One region of the Cupriavidus sp. 2KB_3 genome, then DNA from elsewhere that is predicted to be linked to it. Evidence: predicted binding sites of a transcription regulator. Region 1 holds the regulator's gene; the other holds the start of a gene.
The links. Region 1 encodes LexA, which represses DNA repair genes until DNA is damaged. Its sites were predicted from a motif close to ACTGTATNNNNATACAGT; they were not measured.
Positions count from the first base shown of each region.

Region 2: a site for LexA is predicted at 3,283-3,300, ahead of imuA (translesion DNA synthesis-associated protein ImuA). Genes of this name have one in related genera too.

Region 1 covers NZ_JBFRHD010000019.1:139,932-147,888, forward strand. Annotated here, with positions in the region: gene AB4120_RS20520 (hypothetical protein) at 342-1,496, opposite strand; gene AB4120_RS20525 (hypothetical protein) at 1,734-2,468, shown strand; gene AB4120_RS20530 (hypothetical protein) at 2,690-2,863, opposite strand; gene lexA (transcriptional repressor LexA) at 2,985-3,641, opposite strand; gene AB4120_RS20540 (asparaginase) at 3,873-4,874, shown strand; gene rpsF (30S ribosomal protein S6) at 5,002-5,376, shown strand; gene priB (primosomal replication protein N) at 5,454-5,753, shown strand; gene rpsR (30S ribosomal protein S18) at 5,757-6,035, shown strand; gene rplI (50S ribosomal protein L9) at 6,066-6,518, shown strand; gene AB4120_RS20565 (replicative DNA helicase) at 6,648-7,957, shown strand, end outside.
Region 2 covers NZ_JBFRHD010000007.1:200,851-208,807, reverse strand. Annotated here, with positions in the region: gene AB4120_RS09690 (error-prone DNA polymerase) at 1-771, opposite strand, end outside; gene AB4120_RS09685 (Y-family DNA polymerase) at 809-2,401, opposite strand; gene imuA (translesion DNA synthesis-associated protein ImuA) at 2,328-3,230, opposite strand; gene AB4120_RS09675 (hypothetical protein) at 3,489-3,812, shown strand; gene AB4120_RS09670 (hypothetical protein) at 3,822-4,898, opposite strand; gene AB4120_RS09665 (DUF1579 domain-containing protein) at 5,015-5,512, opposite strand; gene AB4120_RS09660 (DUF2880 domain-containing protein) at 5,681-6,082, opposite strand; gene AB4120_RS09655 (efflux RND transporter permease subunit) at 6,179-7,957, opposite strand, start outside.

The DNA.
Region 1 (7,957 bases):
GGAACCTCACGACCCGGCCGTGGCACGGTAGGTCAGGGGACGGGGGCGCCGATGCGGAATCGAAGACGGCGGGCCTGGCGGCCCACCGGGTACCACGGTATCGCGGCGCCTATCTCGTGGGAATACTCACCGAAAAACACGAAAAATCCCGTTTGTTTTGGACCTTCGGTATTCCCACGAGCTCCCCGCAAAGCCACGCTGCGCATGGCTTGAGGCATCAGATTGTGATTCCTGTCGTCGTGGGTTCGAGTCCCATCAGCCACCCCAAATTGCTTAACAAAACGGCCATTTCTCAAGTGGCCGTTTTGCTTTTCTACGCGCGTGTTGTCAGTTGGCCAGGCTTAGGGCGAAGTGCCACCTTGCTTCTCCTCCGGAAAATTGTAGAGATGGGTGTTGTCCGGCGTCTCGCCGATCTTTGTGCCGAGCGGGTCAAAGACGGCATGACGGCGGAACTTCTCGCTGTCCGATTTGGCGCTGGTCTTGGCCAGTTCAGCGGCTTGCCGATAGGGCGTCGGTTCCTTGTCCTTCTCGATCTCCAGCAGCAGCGTCTGCTCGTTCACGCGCACGCTGAACCGGCCCAGGTTGTAGAACAGGTACATGGCATAAAGATTGTCGAAGTCGCGATAGGCGCCTTGTTCCCTGCGGAAATCGAGGGACAGGACGGAGGGGAAGCGGTTGGGCAGGTCCTTGAATGCCACTTTCTCCTCTTCACGAGGTTCCACATAGGTGGAGTTGCTGTACTTTTTGTACAGCACCACGTCCATGCCGTAGCCCCGCTTGCCCCATTCCTTGATTAGCTTCATCGCCATCTCCGTGGGAATGTTCGCGGTCGCGGCTGCTACCACGCGCCGCCCGGACAGGACTCTGGGACTCTTTATCGCCAGATCCTTGTAGCCGGCACCGTACTTGAATGCGGCACCGATAGTTTTGGCGCAGTTCAGGCGCAAATAATCGTACTGGATCGTGCCGCTGTGATATTCGGTGCTCGTTGCCCGTCGATGGTAATCGTCATTGATGCGGCGGAAGTAATCGACCAGCGAGTGCTTTTCCCGACTGGGCACGCCGAAGACCCGCACACCAATCACTGACCGCTTGTAAATCTCGCCATAGTCGAGGCCGAACATCGTCGTTTCCGCGATGGAGGAAGCCGTCTTGAACAGATATTCCTTCTTAGGGATGCCGGCCATCAGATCGGCGGTGTAAAAGTCATTCTCGTGTTTGGGCGAGCGGTCGGCGTAGAAGTTTGCCGAGTAGACGATGTCATCGCCTAGCGCGTCGTCACGGACACCCAGGGCGATATGGCCCGCCGATCCGCCTTTCGATGTCCCGAAGCTGATCAGCAGTTCCAGGTCGTAGGGGGTTTCGTGAAGAAGGGCAGTAATTTGATCGATATTGGCAGGCTCGGGGCCGCCCTTGCTGCCGAATTCGGCAGCGAGCCCCGGCCCCGAAATCAGTGCAGCGACGACCATGAACCATGCCGCCAGCCTTGTGCTCATTGCTTTCCTTACGTAGCCAGTACCCGTCGATTCTTCAACAAAAGAATAATCGCTGATCGGTTCATGTGCCGGAAAACCGTCGGGGCGTGTGTATTGTTAACTTTGTTCCCGGATCGTGTGCGCCAGCACACATAACGACAGGTTTTCGAGAATGATTTTCGCTACGCTTCACGACGGGCCAAATGGTCTAATCCATATCATCTAGGCAATTTCCTACACGAAGCGCGAGGTCATACTGTGGCGGAGCGAATTCGATTCAACCCTGATGTCGCACTGGCGGCATTCGCTGGTGTGATCCCGATGCCGGCCTTGGCTGAGATAAATGCGGCCATCGATCGATCTTTCGGCGAACAGCCTGAGCGTGCCGAGCCATTCGCGATGGCTGAGTTATTGCGCCGCAATGAAGCCTTCCGCAAGCTGGAAGAGATGGTGTGTGCGGAGACCCGGGCCATGGGCGCCACGCTCCTGAAGAAGTCGCTGCGCTGGGACGCATTTCACGTGATTCGCTGTGCCAGCACGTCAACGCGCAACGAGAGCCATTGCCGCCACTACGATTCGCATCTGCTGACGCTGCTGATTCCGTTGAAGCTCGCTCCCGATGGCGTTTGCAACGGCGATCTGCTGATTTATCACCCGCCGCGCGTGGCGGTGTCCACGATGAGCAATGTTTTCTGCAAGCTTCGCCATGGTATTCAGCGCAATCTGCCGTTCCCGTTCAGAAAATGGCTGACACTTCGCGATCTGCGGCGTGGCCGCTGCAATCGCGTGCCGGTGGAGCCGGGTAGCGTCTATGTCTTCAACGGCTTTGTGCTCCAGCATGCCAATCTGGATGTGGAAGTTGGCGAGCGCCGGTCGTTGCTGATTCACTATTACGATCCCGGCTATTCGGCGGGTCTGAGCGCGACCGTACGGCGCGCGCGCATGCTGTGGGATCGTCTGCGCAAGAACATGACCGGCATGTATCCGGGTTGATTAGCCCGACCCCGGTCGTGAGGCGAAAAAAAACCGGCACTCGGCGGGTCGACAAGTTCCGGTTTCGCGCATCGGCGCCAATGCGCCAGGACTACGGGTGCGCGCCATCGAGTGTAAAGCACCTTCCCAGCCAAATTAAGCGTGCTCTTAATTTCACGTGGTGGGCTCGCAACTGCACTATTTACAATGTTCCCTTGCGGCGCGGATCCGCCGCTCGCGGTTTATGCGTCCAGCTTGCCGGGCATATCCGCAAGCTCCAGCATCCGGCAGATCGCGGCCATGCTGCCGACCATCGTACGACGCTGGGCGCCCTGGTAGACGCGCACGCCCTTGGTTTGGCGGAACGGCACGGGCTTGACCGGGCGGCGGGAAGCGGTGTGGTTGACTTGTAGCATGGCGGCACCTCGAAGTTTGCGACAGCAGGAGTCCGCGCCCGTTATCTGGAGAGAACGGGGCGGCGTTGGCAATGCAAATCTGGGGGACCAGGGCAGGCGGCCGCCTGCCAGGTCTTGGAAATCAGAAGCCCGAGGAGCGGATCAGCCCAACGGCGATGCCTTCCAGGGAAAATTCCTCGCGGCCGGCCTGCACCACGATATTCTCGAAATCTGGGTTCTCGGCGATCAACTCAATCATGTCGCCGCGCCGCTTCAGGCGCTTGACGGTCACGTCGTCGCCGATGCGTGCGACGACGATCTTGCCGTTGGCCGCTTCGCTGGCTTTCCTGACGGCCAGCAGGTCACCGTCGAGGATGCCGGCATCGCGCATGCTCAGGCCCCGCACGCGCAGCAGATAATCAGGGCGATCATCAAATACTGAGGCATCCACCTGATATTGACGGTCGATGTGTTCAGCGGCAAGGATCGGGCTGCCTGCGGCCACTCGGCCCACGAGCGGCAGCGTCAATTGCATCACGCCGGCCATCGGTAGTGAAAACTGGTCCGGCATCTCCGAATCGCTGCGTGCCACCTTGAGCCGGATGCCGCGCGATGCCCCTGGCGTCAGTTCGATCACACCCTTGCGGGCCAGCGCCCGCAGGTGTTCCTCAGCAGAGTTGGGCGAGGAGAAGCCGAATTCCGACGCGATCTCCGCGCGGGTGGGCGGAATGCCGGTGTGCCGGATCGTGTTGCGGATCAGGTCGAAGATCTGCTGCTGCCGGGGTGTCAGGGTCGCCATGTGTCGCCGATCTCTCGTGCCGAAGCACTGTATGTTTAAACAGTATGCTGTGATTTTATACAGTATCGAGTGAAGTGCAAGCACAATTTGCAGTGACGATGTCGGGCATGCGCGACACCGTTGCAGCGCCAGTGCGCCCGGCGACACGGGTTTGCGAGAGGCGCGGCGTCAGGCGCGCCACAGTTACAATCGCCCGGACCCCGCGCTCATTTCCCTCGATTTTCTCGCTATATGTCTACGTCACTGCCCCGTATCGTCGTGCTCGCCACCGGCGGCACCATCGCCGGCTCATCCGGCAGTTCCGCCAGCACTGCGCAGTACCGGGCGGCGACCGTGCCGGTCTCGTCACTCGTCCAGGCCGTGCCCGCGCTGGGCGAGGTGGCTCGCGTGGAGACGGAGCAGGTGGCCCAGATCGACAGCAAGGACATGGCCTTCAGCCTGTGGGTGACGCTCGCTGCGCGCGTGGAGCACTGGAGTGCGCAGCCCGATGTGGCGGGCGTGGTCATCACGCACGGCACGGACACGCTTGAAGAAACGGCGATGTTCCTGCACCTGACGCACCGGGGTTCGGTGCCGGTGGTGCTGACTGCGGCAATGCGCCCCTCCACGTCGCTCTCAGCCGATGGTCCGCTGAATTTGCTTGACGCGGTGCGCGTGGCGGCAAGCCCGGAGGCGCGCGGGCAGGGTGTACTCGTGGTGCTGAACCAGGAGATTCATGCGGCGCGCGATGTCGCCAAGGGTCATACCTCGGCGGTGGATGCGTTCACGTCGCCGGCGGGCGGTCCGATCGGCTTCGTGCAGGATGCCTACGTGCGCTTCACGCGTGCACTGGTCCCCAATGATGCGCCTGCGCTGCCCGTGCCCGCAGCGTGGCCGCTGGTCGAGATCGTGGCGAGCTATGCCCAGCCGGGCAGGGTGGCCGTGGATGCGATGGTCTCGGCCGGCGTGAAGGGGTTTGTGGTGGCGGCTACCGGCAATGGCTCGGTCCATGAGACGCTGGGCGACGCGCTGGCCGATGCGGCCGCACAGGGGGTGGCCGTGGTGCGAAGCTCGCGCACGGGCGCCGGCCATGTGGCGGGGCCGGGACGCCCGCGCCCGACCTCGGGCGAATTCGCCTCTGCCGGCAATCTCAATCCCTACAAGGCGCGTGTGCTGCTGCTGCTGGCGCTGGCGGCGGATGCGTCGCTTGGCTCTGATCCGACTCGCCTGCAAGCCGTTTTCCGACAATACTGAGGGATTCCCGCCGTGCGGCCGGGATGGCGGCTTGCGTGCTGGCCCGGAACCGGGCTATACTCGCGGGCTATTCAACCTTGCCACACCGGACATGGCGCCCGGGTGGCTACATCCAAAAGGAGCGTCAATGCGTCATTACGAAATCGTATTTATCGTCCATCCGGACCAAAGCGAACAAGTGCCGGCGATGATCGAGCGTTACAAGCAGCTCGTCACGTCGCAAAACGGCCAGGTTCACCGCGTGGAAGACTGGGGCCGCCGTCAGATGGCCTACATGATCCAGAAGCTGGCCAAGGCTCACTACGTTTGCCTGAACATCGAATGCGGCAAGGACACCCTGGCCGAACTCGAGCACGCCTTCAAGTTCAATGACGCCGTGCTGCGTCACCTGATCGTGCAGACCAAGAAGGCCGAGACCGCTCCTTCGCCGATGATGAAGGAAGTGCAGCGCGAAGAAGCCCGCAAGGCCGCGCAAACGACCACGGAAGGCCAGGCTGCCTGAATGCAGTCTGCGGTGCCGGTCGTGGCAGGCGAAATCCACCACGGCAGGCCAGGTAGCGAGAGCGGGGGAGCACAGCGGTGAACCAGTTAAGGCTGACCGCCACCCTCGCGGAGCGCGATGCGCTGCGCTACACCCCGGCCGGCGTGCCCGTCGTCAACTGCATCCTGCAGCATGTCGGCGAGGTCACGGAGGCGGAAACGCCCCGGCAGGTGGAATTCGCCCTCGCGGCGATGGGGATTGGTCCCGTCGGCCAGCGTCTGGAGCGGTTACCGCTCGGCACGCTGCTCGACTGCGAAGGATTCCTCGCCCGCAGGCACCGCAACAGCAAGGCACTCGTCTTTCACATCACTGGATGTAAAGCATTCGTAAAGGATTGAATCATGGCATTCGTCAAACGTGACAACAAGAACAAGAAGCGCTTCCAGCAACAGAACCCGCTGTTCAAGCGCAAGCGCTTCTGCCGCTTCACCGTGGCTGGCGTGGAACAGATCGACTACAAGGATCTGGACACCCTGAAGGACTTCATCGGCGATAACGGCAAGATCACGCCGGCTCGTCTGACCGGTACCAAGGCTCACTATCAGCGTCAGCTGGATACGGCCATCAAGCGCGCCCGCTTCCTGGCGCTGATGCCGTACACCGACCTGCACAAGAACTGATAGTCCCAGGACCGCAAGGAGAAATACACGATGCAAGTCATTCTGCTGGAAAAAGTCATCAACCTGGGCAACCTGGGCGACATCGTTCGCGTGAAGGACGGTTACGCTCGTAACTTCCTGATCCCGTCGAAGAAGGCGCGTCGCGCCACGCAAACCGCGATCGCCGAGTTCGAAGTGAAGCGCGCCGAGCTGGAAAAGGCCGCCGCCGAGAAGCTGGCCGCCGCCCAAGGCGAAGGCGAGAAGCTGAACGGCCTGACCCTCCAGATCACCCAGAAGTCGGGTGTGGACGGCCGCCTGTTCGGTTCGGTGACCAACGCCGACATCGCCGAAGCCCTGGAAACCCAAGGCTTCAAGGTCGAGAAGGCCCAAGTGCGTCTGCCGAACGGCCCGCTGAAGATCGTTGGCGACCACCCGGTCAGCGTTGCGCTGCACACCGACGTGGTGGTGGACGTGACCGTGTCCGTCCTGGGCGAGCACGTCTAAGCAGCACCGTATCGATGCGCCGGCCCCGGCCGGTGTGTCCGATGCACAAGAAGGCAGGAGCCGCGCTCCTGCCTTTTTTATTGCCGCCGCGCCCTTGGGCCGGGTCCGGCGCCGCTATAATCCCACCCCATGAATGCGCCCGCCGCCGATCCCCAACTAGACAGTCTCAAGGTTCCCCCGCACTCCATCGAGGCCGAGCAATCGGTACTCGGCGGTCTGCTGCTGGATAACGCCGCCTGGGACCGTATTGCCGACTTCCTCTCCGAATCGGACTTCTACCGCTTCGATCACCGCCTCATCTTCCAGAGCATTGCCCGCCTGATCTCCGCCACCAAGCCGGCGGACGTGATCACGGTGTACGAAATGCTCCAGGTGGCCGGCAAGGCCGAGGAGGTGGGTGGGCTGGCCTACCTGAACTCCCTGGCGCAGAACACGCCGAGCGCGGCGAATATCCGCCGCTACGCGGAAATCGTGCGCGAGCGCTCGGTGCTGCGCAAGCTGGTCACGGTGGCGGACGACATCGCCTCGGCCGCCTTCGCGCCAAAGGGCCGCGAGGTCCGTGAACTGCTTGATGAGGCAGAATCCAAGGTTTTTGCGATTGCCGAAGAGGGCTCGCGGGGCCAGAAAGGCTTCCAGGAAATCCAACCGCTGCTGACGCAGGTGGTGGAGCGGATCGATGAGTTGTACCACCGCGATACCGCCACTGACGTGACCGGCGTGCCCACTGGCTTTATTGACCTGGACAAAATGACCAGCGGCATGCAGGCCGGTGACCTGATCATCGTGGCGGGCCGTCCGTCGATGGGTAAGACAGCATTTTCGCTGAACATCGGCGAACATGTGGCTGTGGAGCAGGGTCTGCCCGTGGCTGTGTTCTCGATGGAAATGGCGGGCGTGCAGCTGGCCATGCGTATGCTGGGCTCGGTAGGCCGGCTGGACCAGCACCGGCTGCGTACCGGCCGCCTGCTGGACGAGGACTGGCCGCGCCTGACCCATGCCATCCAGCGCATGAACGATGCGCAGCTGTTTATCGATGAAACGCCGGCACTGAACCCGATGGAACTGCGGGCGCGCTCGCGCCGTCTGGCGCGCCAGTGCGGGCAGCTCGGCCTGATCATTATCGATTACCTCCAGCTGATGTCCGGCTCGGGCGGCGGCGAAAACCGCGCGACCGAGATTTCCGAGATTTCCCGTTCGCTGAAGGGCCTTGCCAAGGAACTCAACTGCCCGGTGATCGCACTGTCGCAGCTGAACCGAAGCCTGGAACAGCGTCCGAACAAGCGTCCGGTGATGTCCGACCTGCGTGAATCGGGCGCTATCGAGCAGGATGCCGACGTGATCCTGTTCATTTATCGCGACGAAGTCTATAACCCCGATTCGCAGGACAAGGGTACGTCGGAAATCATCATCGGTAAGCAGCGTAACGGGCCGATCGGCAC
Region 2 (7,957 bases), on a different contig from region 1:
GGGGTCCGCGCAGTAGTCGGGCAGCAGGATGGCGAGGCAATCGGGCATGCCGCGCAGGTGCGCCTGCGCCGGCTCGGGGCTGGCGAGGTCGGAGGGATACAGCAGGTAGCTGCCCTTCTCCGCCCGCGTGCGGCCCAGCGTGATGAACTCGCAGAGATTGCCGAAGCCCTCGCGGTTCTGCGCCAGCAGCAACAGGCGCGGCGGCGGCATGCCGCCGGGCTCGGCGGGCTGCCCGGGGGAGGCGGTCAGCGTGAAGCGGCTGCCGAGGATCACGTTGAACCCATCGGCGGCGGCGGCACGCGCCTCCAGCACGCGGTGGCGGTGCGCGGCGGCATCGGGGTCGTCGTCCGGGTGGTCACCGATCGGCGGCAAGGCGTCGGGGTCGCCTTCCCCCTCCATCCCATCCATGTCGTCCATGGCGTCCATGTCGTCCATCGCGCCCATCCCGTCGGGCGTGAAGACATGGACCCCTTCGGCCTCGTCGAACTCCCCGTCCGCCTGCCCCGCCGCCAGCCGGCGCGCGCTGCGCGCCACGGCCTCCCACATCTCCTCGCGCAGCACCTTGATGGCGTGATGCGCGCGCGCCGTGCCGGCCACCGAGCACTCGTCGGTCAGCGCCAGCCCGCTGTAGCCGAGCTGGAACGCGCGCGCGATCAGTTCCTGCGGATGCGAGGCGCCAGTGAGGAACGTGAAGTTCGACACGCAGTGCAGCTCCGCATAATCGGGCAGCGAGGGCAGCAGCGAGGAGAGGCCGGGAAGCGACGACAGCATAGGGAGACTTCGAAAATTCAGGCGAATTCAGGCGAACTCAGGCAAACAGCCCGTGCAGGAACCAGCGGTATTCGCCGCCCTCTTCCTGCCCGCTGCGGGTGGGATGGCCGGGGCGCTCGCGGTAGACCCAGCAACGCAGCCCGTCCGCCCGTTCGGCGATGAAATAGTCACGCGTGGCCAGCCCGCCGTCCCACCAGCCGGCTTCGATGCGCTCAGGGCGGGTGAGCATGACCAGCGGGCCTTCGTAGACCGGCCGGTGCCGCTGCACACGCAGCGGCCGGGGCGCCTCCAGCAGCCACAGCGGCCGCTCGGGCGGCAGCGTGCCGGTGGCGGGCGGGCGGGGCGGCGGCTCGTCCACCGGGCCCCACTGGTTGGCGCATTCGGGGCGATGGTCGGCCAGCGGGCGCGGCTGCAATACGTTGTCGCGGCCCAGGCGGGCCATCAGCGTATCGAGCAGCCGGCCCAGTTCGGCCGGCGCCGCGCCGGGCTCCGGGAACAGCGAATCGCTCTGCGGCAGGCAGGTTTCCATCGCCTCCACACGCAGCGCCAGGCCGCCCACGGGCGCGTGGAAGCGCACCTTGTCGAGCTTCTCGCGCAGCAGCTTCGACAGATGCACCGGATCACGGCTGGGCTGCGCCAGCCCCAGCGGCACCAGCGTGCTGTCCATGTCCTCGCCCAGCCGGTAGCGTTCGTGTTCAAGCACCAGCACGCAGCGCGTGACGCCAGCCTGCTGCGCCGCCAGCCAGCCGGACAGCGCCAGCAGCAGCCGCTGCGCACCGGCCAGCACCCCTTCGGCCGCCTCGATGCGCCCCGGCAGTTCCATCCGCTGCGCGAAGGCGGGCGGCGCCTCGAACCATGCAAAGCCGGCCGGCGCCTGATCGTAAGCCTGGTCGAGCCGCGCCAGCAGTGCCGTGCCGATGCGGCGCGATAGTCCCGCGCGCGGCAGCCGCCGCACCTGCCCCAGCGTGCGACAGCCCACGCCCTCGAGCCAGCCCGGATCGGCCAGCGTCTGCAGGCACTCCACGGGCAGGGTATCGAGCAGACGCGTCATGCGGGCAGGCTGGATGGCGCGACGCGCCGGCCGCACGATGCCGCGCCGCGTACGGCGCAGCGGCTGCCGGGCGAGCCAGGCCGCGCCCTGCGCCGTGGTGCCGCAGCCCAGTTGCGCGAACGTGCCGAGCTGCCGCACCCGCGCGCGGATGGCGCGGCACAGCGCCCGGTGCCCGCCGAACAGGCGCAGGCTGGCGGTCACGTCGAGCATCACGGTGGCCGATTCGGCATCGGGATCGATCGTCACGGCCGGCGTGAAGTGGAGCAGCGTCAGCGCCACGTCGGTCATCAACGCGGCTTCGGCCGGGAGATTGCGCTCCAGCTGCACGACCTCCGCCGACAGCGCCTGCACGCCGCCGCGCCGCATGCCGTACGCCACACCGAGGGCCACGGCCGGCCCGTTGGCCAGCACCACGCGCTCGTGCGCCATCACCGCCACGGGCAGCGCCTGTAGCGCCTGTTGCAGCGTGCCGGAGGCGGGGGCGGAGGGCGGCGCACCGGCGGCCTCAGGCCAGCTCGGTTGCAGCGCGTCCAGCGGCAGGCGCGGCAGATGCACCGCGATCCAGAACGTCGGCAGCATGATGAGGGGGCACCACGGAAGGCGCGGGGGGAGTGACGGGAATGACAGGAGCGGCGGGGGGGATGACACGCGCAGGCACGTGCGCCATGCCGCCCAGCGACAGTTGCAGCGGCGCGTCCCGCACGGGGCCGCGGCGCTTGTGGAAGGCAATCGACAGCATGTTGCCGGGCAACGGCGACAGCGCCAGCCGCAGCACCGCCGGCGACGATTCCTGGAGCACGCGCAGCGGCCGCAGCACCCAGACCACGGTATCCCCGGCCTGGGCCAGCACCTGGAGCCGGCGCAGCGCCTCGGGCCGCGCGGTGCCGAGCCACACCAGCACCGCGCCGAACGCCTGGCTGCGCAGCATCTGCTCGGCCGCCCAGAGCATGTCCGTGCGGCGCGAGGCCGGCGGCGTGGCGGCCGGCGGCCGCACCCAGTACAGCTGGCGCGCGGGCAGGCCGGCCAGCCCCGCCGCCAGCCCGGCGGCATTCGGCAGATAAGGCGGATTGACGAACGCCACGCGCCGCCCCGCCGCGGCCAGCGTGCGCAGCGCCGGCATCAGCAGGCGCAGTTCGCCCACGCCATCGTGGGCGAGCAGCAGCTCGGTGACCGCGCCCGCCGGCCAGCCCCCGCCGGGCAGCTCCTGCGCCAGCGCGTCATAGCCGCTCGGGCACACGGGCAGCCGGCCGGCATGACCCAGTTGCCCGGCGCGCCAGAGGCCGGGGTAGCGATGCTCGAGCTCGGCCACCGAGGCCCGGTGATCGGGCACGGGCACGGGCTCGGGCGGCGAAGGTGGTGGAGACGCACCATCCTCCTCGGCAGGCAGGATGTGCGGGGGCGCAGTCATGGTGATGAATCCGGCACACGCGGTGGGCGTGCGCCATCGGAAGATTGACGATACTGTATGTTTATACAGTATCGGCGCCGGCGCAAGAGGGGCATGGCCGAAGTGAAACGCGCGCCGCCTCCTCCGCCGAAAAGTGGCGCCAAGGGCCCCACATCACCCACCAAAGTAGGGCAACTGCCATGAAACCGCGCAACGGATTGCAAACAAATGTCAATCCGGATTGTGCAGCGCGGTGCAGGTGCGGAAAAATGCGCCCCTATGAAACGGAATACGCGTCAATGTGTGCATCTGCTGATCGCCGGTTTGCAGCGCGAGGGTCCGCTGCGCCGCGACGCGCTGGCTGACGCCAGCGGCCTGTCCGCCGAGGAGACCACCCGGGCGTTGAAGGCCGCGCGGCAGATGAGCGTGATCGACCATGTGCCCTACGGTCCGGGCACCCTGCCCGCGGCAGTCTATTACCAGCTGACGGGACGCGAACTGCCGCCCGCGCGCAAGAGTACGCGCGTGCCGCCCGCGCCCGACAACCGCTTCCAGCCCCTGCTCGACGCCTGGTGGAACAGCGACGAGCTGGACCGCGTCTGAAGGCCAGCGCTACGCCCGGCGCGCCGCCCGCTCCAGCGCCGTGAGGCGGGCCTCGAGATCGTCCAGCCGCCGGATCACCCGGAACAGCTGGGCACCCGTGACGGCATCCGTGCTGCGCGCACTGATCTCACCCTGACGCAGCCCGGTCACCTGCGTGGACGGCAGCGCGACCTTGCCCCTGCCTGTGTCGCTGAATGCCACCAGCGTGTTGTCCAGGCCGCCATCCCCGTTCACCAGCAGGCCCGCATCCTTCAGCTGCCCCACCGTCACGACCTCGTCGTCATGCCTGCCAGCCAGAACGTGGCCGATGTAGCGGCCTGCCGCGTTGTTGCCGACGGACACAAACTGATCGCGATCGCAAATGGAGAACGCGCCGAGCGCCACGCCGCCGTCGAGCTCCACCTTGGCGGACGCCCCGACGGCCGTTGCAAAGCGATTCGTGACGCGGAGACTTTGCCCGACGCCGACCGAGCCGTCGCCGGACACCTGCACGTCGCCACCGAGCGCCAGTCCCCAGGACCCTTCGGCACGCGCACCGTACCCCAGGGCCACGCATTCCTCGCCGGATGCGTAAGACTTGCCCCCCACCGCAATGGACGCGCCGGACAAGGATGCATTGGCACCGCCGCCGATGGCGATGTTGTTGGCAAACGTGGCAGTGGCGCCGCCGCCAATCGCCACCGCATTCTCGCCATAGGCGTTGGCGTCGCTGCCCAGCACCACCAACCCGTCGCCGGGCGGATCTGTGTCGACATAGGCCAGGGAGCCGATCACCACGCCCCGGCCTGCACCCGAATACGAGGCACCCTCGCCGATCACGACACTGCCCGCGCCCCCGGCCACGGCGGACGGCCCGATCGCCACGGCTTCCTGGCCAGTGGCCTGGCTATCGGGTCCGGTGCTATTGGCACGGAAGTACTTGGCGCCTTTGTCCTTGTCTTCCAGCGTCAGGGCATCGACACGCTGCTTGAGCGCCAGGAATTGCTGCCGGGTCACGTACTGGTCCGCATGGATCGCCGCCCTGCATGCCTCCATGCTTGCCGGCACGCCTGCCTTGTCGGAGACGTCGGTCTGAGAATTAGCCATTGATGGACTCCTGAAGTTGGCATTGGCCAAGGGAGGGTCGTCACGGAGGCGCCATGGCACGTGACATGGCCATAGTTCCACGCCACCCTTCAGGAGTACATGGATTGCGGCAGTGCTTATTTCTCGCGGCGGTAGCGCGCCTGCATGATCTGCATCCATTCGCCGTCATCGCCCTGCATAAATGAGGTCAGCGTGCGGTTGTCGTCGTCCTGGAAGGCGATCACGTCGCGGAATTTCGAGGTCTTGCCCGGTACCAGCTTGCCTTCCGGCGTGAAGGTCGGGCCATCGGCGCGCAGGGTCAGCGTACGGCCATCGGCCTCGAGGTCGCCCTCGTAGATCCACATGTGGGTCATCATCGACCCGATGAAGGTGCCCACGAAGTGCTTGCGCGTGGGGTCATAGCCCAGCGTCATCACGGTGACGGCGTGCCCGCAGCCGGGCATCTCGCCTTCGGAGCGGCCCTGCACCCAGAGGTCGCCCACGGCGCCTACCTGCTCGGGAATCTTCCACGTCTGCGGCGGGGTGTCCGGCCCCATCACTGCCTCGCCTTCGGCCATCCATTTGCCCACCAGCTTCTGCAGCCAGCGGTGTTCGTTGGTCGTTTCAGTCTGCATTGCAACGGTCTCCTGTTGATCCATGGATCTGTCGATGATGTCGCTGCACCACTTGTGTACAGCGTACACAAAAGCTTAGGAGATGGTCTCGTGCGTGTAAAGACCCGCCAATGAAAAAGCCGCCAGGATGACAGCATTGTCATCCTGGCGGCTCGCAAACCCTTGTATCTACTGGGGCAGCCGTATCTTCGGCACGATGAACTGGTTGCCGGGCGCGCGCATGACATCGCACTGGACATCGCCCTTGCGCGCCTCGCCGGCCTGGTTCACGAACTCGACGTTGCCGACTACGCTGTAGAAGTCCTCCGCCACGCGCCGCGTGGTGCCGCGCACCCAGCGGAAACGCTCCGGGTTCGGCAGCTTGGCCTTGACGGCCTCCATGCAGGCCACCGGCGCCTCGGGCGCCTCGGGGCGTCCACCGCGCTGGCCCAGTTCGATATTGACGGGCGCCTGCGCGGAAGGCCGATCAGCCGGATCGGCCGCCTCGGCAGCGAAGGCGAACGTCGGGAGCGTGGCGGCAGCCAGCGCCACCAGCAGGCGGCGCCCCTGCCGTGAAACCGGCAAAGTCATGGGATCTCTCCGAAAAACGAAAAACGGCCGACACGCGTGGCGCGCCGGCCGGCCGTCATTGTACTGCGACGGTTCAGGTCAACGTCAGGGCCAACGTCACACCGACATGTCGCGCGCCTCCGGCTTGCTGTCGTCGAACCAGCGGTACAGCACCGGCACCATCACCAGCGTCAGCAGCGTCGAGGTGATCAGCCCGCCAATCACCACCACCGCCAGCGGGCGCTGCACCTCGGAACCGGGCCCGCTCGAGAACAGGAACGGCACCAGGCCCAGCATGGCGATGGTCGCGGTCATCATCACCGGGCGGAAACGCTGCGTAGCGCCGCGCACCACCGCATTGCGCAGCGACATACCCGACTCGCGCAGCGTGCGGATGTACGACACCAGCACCACCCCGTTCAGCACCGCCATGCCCCACAGCGCAATAAAGCCCACGGACGCCGGCACGGACAGGTACTCGCCCGTGACGAACAGCCCGATGATCCCGCCGATCGACGCGAACGGCAGTACCGTGATGATCAGCGTGGCAAAGCGCAGCGAGTTGAACAGCAGGAACAGCAGGAAGAAGATCGCGGCGATGGTGATCGGCACGATGATCTTCAGGTGGCCCATGGCGCGCTCCATGTTCTGGAACTGGCCGCCCCACTCGAAGTAGTAGCCCTCGGGCAGCTTGACCTTGCTTTCGGCCGCGCTCTGGAGTTCGGCCACGAAGCCGCCCAGGTCGCGATCCTTCACGTTGATCATCACCACCACGCGGCGCTTGGCCATTTCCCGGCTGATCTGCGCGGGGCCGTCGCTGACCTCGATCTTGGCCACGGACTCCAGCGGCACCTGCACGCCGTCCGGCGCCGGCACCAGCAACTGGCGAATGGCCTGCACGTTGTCACGGAAGTCCTCGGGCAGGCGCACCGCCGCCGCAAAGCGGCGCTCGCCCTCGAAGATGTCCGTGGCGCGCTTGCCGCCGATGGCAATCTCGATGATGTCGTGGATGTCCGACACGTTCAGCCCGTAGCGCGCAATCGCCTGCCGGTCGATCTCGATCGACAGGTATTGCTGGCCCGAGATCCGCTCGATGCGCACGTCCTGCGAGCCCTGGATGCCGCCCGCGACCCGCGCGATCTCGCCGGCCAGCTCGCGCAGCTTGTCGAGGTCGTCGCCGAAGATCTTCACCGCCACGTCGGAACGCACGCCGCTGACCATCTCGTCCACGCGGTCCGAGATCGGCTGCGCCATCACGATCTGCACGCCTGGAATGGCCTTGAGCTTCTCGCGGATGGCGTTGGCGATGTCGTCCTGGGTCCAGCCGTCCGGCCACTCATCGCGCGGCTTCAGGCTGGCGATGGGCGTGGACTCGTTCTGGCCCTGCGGGTCGGCCGGGCTCTCGCCCCGGCCCACGCCGGACACCACGGACTTCACGCCCGGCACCTCCAGCACGAGCTTGTTGGCCATCTTCTCGAGCTTGATCGACTCCTCGAGCGAGATGTTCGGCACGCGGTCGATGGCGGGCACGATGGAGCCCTCCTTCATCTCGGGGATGAACGAGGTACCCAGCAGCGGCACGATCAGGATCGTCGCAACGAACAGCCCCACCGCCGACAGCACGGTGGTCTTGCTGTTCTGCAGCGCCCAGTGCAGCAGGCGCAGGTAATTGCGCTTCATGAACGCGATGATCTTCGTGTCATGCTCGGCACCGCCCTTGAGCAGGTAGGCGGACAGCACCGGCGACAGCGTCAGCGACAGGAACAGCGAGATCGCCAGCGCAATCGAGATGGTGAAAGCCAGCGGCGCGAACATCTTGCCTTCCATGCCGGACAGCGTCATCAGCGGCAGGAACACCAGGATGATGATGCCCACCCCCACAATCACCGGCGTGGC